2 linked regions of the Acidaminococcus fermentans DSM 20731 genome follow. The protein of the gene in region 2 binds, or shares a complex with, the protein of the main gene of each other region. Links are inferred from orthologs where the notes say so. Each region holds a gene or a part of one and is shown on either strand. Other genes may lie near its edges.

Region 1 (3,069 bases), 760 kb from region 2 along the record:
CAGAAAATGGCTTTACGCTCGGCTCCATGGTCGGCCAGCGGCACCCTGCCCGGCTGAGGGAATACGGTATTGCTATGACCCCAACGCTGTAGGGGCCGATTGCTTTGATCGACCTGCTTACCGACCTGCCCTGCGTGCAAAAAATTCTTTTCCAACCACTACTCGCTATCCACCAGCCACTGAAAAAGGGGGTGTGAAAAAATGCTTTTTCACACCCCGTCACTAGTCACTAGTCACTAGCTGATGGAAGCCAGCTGACGCTAGCAAAATAAAGGCGCTGTGGATGATTTTTTCACAGCGCCTTTACTCCCTATGTTTTTGTCAGTTGTGGTCCAGTTGTTTCCTGTTGGCAATTTTCACCAGGCTCAGCATCACGGGGACCTCTGTCAGCACGCCTACGGTGGTGGCCAGGGCGGCGGGGCTGGTAACTCCGAACAGGGCAATGGCCACGGCTACGGCCAGTTCGAAGAAGTTGGAGGCACCGACCATGCCGGCCGGAGCTGCAATGTCATGTGGCAGATGGAGCAGGTTGCTGGCGCCATAGGCGATGGCAAAGATCAGATAGGTTTGAAGGACCAGGGGAATGGCGATCAGCAGGATATGGAAGGGATTGGACAGGATGACCTGGGCCTGGGAACTGAAAATGATCACCAGGGTCAGCAGCAGTCCCCAGGTGGTTGCCTGATCGAATTTATGGACAAAGATCTGGTTGAAATAAGCAGCACCTTTCCGCTCTATGACGCTGATCCGGGTCAGGATCCCTCCGGCAAGGGGAATCACTACGAACAGGAAGATGCTCAGGAACAGCACGCTGTAGGGAACAGTTACATGGGATACACCCAACAGGTATTTGACAATGGGTACGAATGCCACCAGGATGATCAGATCATTGGTGGCTACCTGGACAACCGTATAAGCGGGATCTCCTTTGGTCAGGGTACTCCATACAAATACCATGGCCGTACAGGGAGCAGCACCCAGGAGAACGGCCCCGGCCAGATATTGGGTGGCCAGTTCCTCTGGAATGAATCCGTGGAATCCATGATAAAAGAAGAAGGCAGCCAGACCATACATGGTAAAGGGCTTGATCAGCCAGTTGGTAATCCAGGTGACAAACAGTCCTTTGGGATGGCGCCCTACCTCACGGATGCTTTGGAAATCCACCTTCATCATCATGGGATAGATCATGATCCAGATCAGGATGGCAATGGGTATGGAAATCCCGTCAATCTGGAGCCGGTCCAGGAAACGGGGCACCGCCGGCAGGAAATGGCCTATCAGGACTCCAGCCACCATGCAGAGGAATACCCAAAGAGAAAGATACCGTTGGAACGGGCTGATGCCCTGATCTTTACCTTCCTTCATTTTGTGACATCTCCTTTCATCTGATCCCGGAGGGACAGCACCTGGGACCGGATGGTTTCTATAATGGTACGGAACTCTGGATCTGGTTTGCCGGCCGGGTCAGGGATTTCCCAGGTCAGGGTCCTCACCCCGGGCAGTACCGGACATTGGACACCGCAGCCCATGGTCACCACCATGTCCAGCGTGGGCAGGGATTCCAGTCTTTTGGGGAACTGGCCTTCTTTTTCCATGTCGATCCGGTACAGTTCCTTCATCAACCGCTGGGCGGTTGGATGGATCCGTTCTGCCAGACAGGTACCGGCAGAACGGCTGACAAACACATCTTCTGCCAGGTGACGGCCAAAGGCTTCGGCCATCTGGCTCCGGCAGGAATTTTGGATACAGAGAAAAGCGACAACAGGTTTTCGGTTCATAATGTTTCCAGCACCTTTCCTTTGATTTCTGCCTGTTTCCAGGGAATCACTGCCGCACAGCCGCTGGCGTGGGCTGCCACCTGGTTGATCCAGGGGATTTCCCGGTCCGCTTTGGCCTTTAGCAGAGGGCTTTGGGCGGCAGTCTGGCTGAAGCACCGGTTGATGATCCACCAGCGGCTGTAGAGCCGGGTCCGTTTCAAATCTGCTTCCAGACGCAGGGCTTCATACACAGGAGTGGCTTCTGGCAGGGTGACGATCACCACTTCCGTTTCCGGCCCTTTCAGCCGGGGCAGTAGCTGCTGGACGGCAGGGGGAACAGCACCCCGGGTCCGGCGGATCTCCCGGTCGTAGTTTTCTGTGGATTCCAGGAGCAGCAGGGTATGGCCGGTTGGGGCAGTGTCGATGATGACAATCCGGTCCCCGGACCGGGCCACGATTTCTGCAAATGCCCGGAACACGGCGATTTCCTGGGTGCAGGGGGAACGGAGGTCTTCTTCGATGTAAGCCAGATCTCCTTCTTTCAGGCCATTTTTCCGGGCCTGGTCCAGGACTTCCTTCTGGTAGCGGCGGAGTTCAGCCTGCTCATCGATCTGGCACAGCTGGAGCCGGTCCGTCTGATCCAGGATTTCCTGGAGATGGCCGGCCGGGTCGGTGGTGGTGAGCAGTACCTGGTGTCCCTTTTGGGCCAGACGGAGAGCCAGGGAGGCCGCTACAGTGGTTTTTCCCACGCCGCCTTTGCCCATGGTGAAGATGACCTTCCGATGATTCCGCTCCAGATCTTCCGCCACCTCCTGGAGGGTGTAGACGGGAGCCTGTTGTTCCCGTCCGGCGACTGGGGCCACTTCCCCTTTCAGGAGAGCCCGTACATGGTCCAGGCCGGTCACATTGTAGCTCCGGAAGGGAATCTGCCAGGATGGCAGGATTTTCAGCCCCTGGGACATTTCTGCCAGAGCCATCTGCTGTTTGGCAAAAAGTTCTTTGGTGACCGGATCATCGGTTTTTTCCAGCAGCCCGTTGATGATCAGCTGCTGGTTGCCGATGCCCAGTTTGGCCAGTTCCCGGGATGCCCGGTCCGCTTCCAAAAGCGGAGGCCGGTCAGGACGGGCCACCAGAAGCAGGGTGGTCCGGCCAGGATCCGCCAGCGTTTCTACAGCCTGCCGGTACAGGGCCTTCCGGCTTTCCAGGCCGGACAGTTGACCCAGACAGGAGGCTCCGTGGGTACTGGTGCTGATAAACTGGCTCCAGGCAGAAGGCAGCTGGAGCATCCGCAGGGTATGGCCGGTGGGAGCTG
Region 2 (2,888 bases):
GTAGGTGAAGTTCCCGATGACCCCGTCTGCCGCCAGCCCCATGCTGGCCTGGTATTTCTTTACCGCAGCCACGGTACGGGCTCCATAGACCCCGTCAGGGATCCCGATGTCATAGCCTTCCATCAGGAGCTGTTCCTGGATGGCTGCCACTTCCGGTCCCGACTGACCTGGTTTGAAACTGGCAAATACGTTCTGCGCAGGTAATGCCACTGCTGCGGTGGTCGCCGCTGCCAGCACTACGCCAAGCATCATCCTCCTAAATATAATAAACACATCCTCTCGATTACGCCTACGAAGTTAGCTGCCGGGTGCGGGTCGAGATGCCCTATTCCGAAGAAATTAACCCCACTTTGGTTCCCCCGTTCACATTGCTGTGATTCGGCTTTTTTATTTAGTTTTGCCGGCTCTTATTATAACAATTCTCTTATTTCCTGTCTATCGGCTGTTACCATTTTTCACGATATGTTCACGAATAATATACAAAGGTCTCTGCTTCACTTCATCGAAGATCCGGCCCACATATTCCCCCACAATACCGATGCCGATCAGCTCCACGCCTCCCAGGAAGAACTCTGCTGCAGCCAAAGTGGTCCACCCGGGCACCGCATCCTGGACGATATATTTCACATAAATGACATGACCGATCAGCAGGATGCTGCCCAGCCCGGCAATGCACCCCACATACAGAGCCAGACGCAGGGGCACCCGGGAAAACGCCGTAATTCCGTCCAGGGCAAATCGGAGCATTTTCCGCAGGCTGAACTTGGAATGGCCGGCAAACCGGGGCGGCGCCACAAATTCCAGGGTGGTGTACCGGAACCCCAGGTTGTTCACCATGCCCCGGATGAACCGGGCCCGTTCCCGGAACCGGTTCAGGGCATCCACCGCTTTCCTGTCCATAAGCCGGAAGTCGCTGCCCCCGGGAGTGATCCGGACCTCGCTCATGGAATTGATCAGTTTGTAGTATAAGCGGGACGTTATACTTTTGAACCAGGTAGCGTCCTCCGTGGATTTCCGCACGGTCTGGACGATTTCATAGCCCTCTTCCCATTTTTTCAGAAGGTCCGGCACCATTTCCGGAGGATGCTGAAGATCCCCGTCCATGGAAATCACCGCGTCCCCGGTGGACTGGTCCAGACCGCAGGTCAGGGCCAGCTGATGGCCGAAGTTCCGGGCAAACACATACCCCTGGACATGGGAATCTTTTTCCGCCAGTTCCCGGATCAGCAGACTGGTCCGGTCCCTGGATCCATCGTCAATGAACAGGATTTCATAGTCATACGGCAAAGGCGCCATTACTTGCGTAAGGCGCCTGTGAAACTCATGGATATTTTCCTCTTCATTGAAGACGGGCACGACAAAAGAAATCTTTTTCATGCAGCGTCTTCTCCTTTTTACAGAGCTGCCAGAGCCTGTTCATACGCTCCTTTGGGTTCGACCCCTACAAAGCGCTGGACTTCCTTCCCGGCTTTGAACAGTACCACCGTGGGAATGGCCGACACGCCAAAACGCATGGCCACATCCGGTACCTGATCCACATCCAGCTTGGCGAACTGGACTTCCGGATGTTCCCCGGCCAGTTCTTCGATCACCGGTGCCAGCATCCGGCAGGGACCGCACCAGGTGGCCCAGAAGTCCACCAGTACCGGTTTGTCCCCGGACTGCACCAGTTTGTCAAAAGCATCTGCACTGCCGATATGCATCATTTCCATCATATTTCCTCCTCCGTGCCTCAGGCACAAGGTACTTTTTCAGGTTGTGAGTGCTCAGTAAGCCGAGTTCTGTCTAGGATAATCATTTATCTAGCCCTGCAGTTGCCTGCAGGTTCAAGCAACGCTACCCGGAAGGCTCAGCGGGCCGCTTCATCCCTTCCCTATTTGGTCTTGCTCCGGATGGGGTTTACCAAGCCGGCCAATCACTTGACCGCTGGTGCGCTCTTACCGCACCGTTTCATCCTTACCGGCGAGCCGGCGGTTTGTTTTCTGTGGCACTTTCCTTAGGGTCGCCCCCACTGGACGTTATCCAGCATCCTGCCCTGCGGAGCTCGGACTTTCCTCATCAGCCACAAGGGCTGCCGCGATTATCTTTCCGCACTCACAGCTTGAAATGATACCATAGGTTGGGCAATCCGTCAAACCTTCCACAGGTACCGCTGTAACATTTTGTCGTATTCCCAGGTTTCGCTCCGTTCTTTTTCGTGGAACTGATTCATAATGGAATCCACTTCATCCGCATAATGGACGATAAAGGCTTCTTTGGTAACGCAAACCACCGGAGATCCCTTGTCCTGGTCCCCATGATGGCTCAGGATGATGTGGAGCAGCCGTTCCCGTTTGTCAGGAGACAGTTCCGGGATTTTCCGGGCAGCCCGGTCCACCGCCATGGCTCCGATGGAAATATGCCCCATGAGCCGGCCTTCCGTGGTGTAGGGAAAGCCCAGATCCGAAGAAATTTCCCGGATCTTCCCCAGATCATGGAGCAGGGCCCCGGCAATTACCAGGTCCAGATCCACCCCTCCGATGGCTCCGCTCATGGCCACCGCCAGACGGGTAACACACACCGTATGGTGGAGAAGACCTCCCACGTAGGCATGGTGCAGCCGCATCCCTGCCGGGTTCTTCAAAAACTGCCGGAGGGTGCTCCCGGAAAACAGGGTTTCCACCAGCTCCCGCAGCCCGTCATCCTGGATCCGGCCCATAAAGGCCTGGAATTCCATCTTGTACTTTTCCAGATCGATGTGGCCGCTGGGCAGCAGGTCGGACAAATCGTCCTCTTCCGTCACCGCCTGGACCTTCTGGACGATCACCTGGTAGGCCATGGTGGTGGAATATTTGTTCACATCCACCTTGCCCCCGATTATATAGGGTGTGGGGGCTTCCATGGTCCGG

What was found. The genes of interacting proteins can lie anywhere in the genome.
Region 1: the proteins of trxA (region 2) and ACFER_RS07880 are in contact, whole or in part, in an NMR structure (PDB 2IPA), measured with the Bacillus subtilis proteins. The link is inferred for Acidaminococcus fermentans DSM 20731 from one-to-one orthologs.

The regions. Positions count from the first base shown.
Region 1 is NC_013740.1:1,708,510-1,711,578, reverse strand. What follows is about bases 71-3,069. They hold ACFER_RS07880 (arsenate reductase/protein-tyrosine-phosphatase family protein), read right to left. Parts: upstream 1,779-3,069; coding sequence 1,362-1,778; downstream 71-1,361. Other genes in these bases: arsA (arsenical pump-driving ATPase), read right to left, coding at 1,775-3,069; arsB (ACR3 family arsenite efflux transporter), read right to left, coding at 322-1,365. UniProt on the Bacillus subtilis protein: Catalyzes the reduction of arsenate [As(V)] to arsenite [As(III)]. In vitro, can dephosphorylate para-nitrophenyl phosphate (pNPP).
Region 2 is NC_013740.1:947,809-950,696, reverse strand. What follows is about bases 54-2,871. They hold trxA (thioredoxin), read right to left. Parts: upstream 1,713-2,871; coding sequence 1,395-1,712; downstream 54-1,394. Other genes in these bases: ACFER_RS04285 (3'-5' exoribonuclease YhaM family protein), read right to left, coding at 2,132-2,871; ACFER_RS04295 (glycosyltransferase family 2 protein), read right to left, coding at 436-1,377; ACFER_RS04300 (C40 family peptidase), read right to left, coding at 54-249. Also shown: more of ACFER_RS04300, read right to left, coding at 1-53; more of ACFER_RS04285, read right to left, coding at 2,872-2,888. UniProt on the Bacillus subtilis protein: Participates in various redox reactions through the reversible oxidation of its active center dithiol to a disulfide and catalyzes dithiol-disulfide exchange reactions.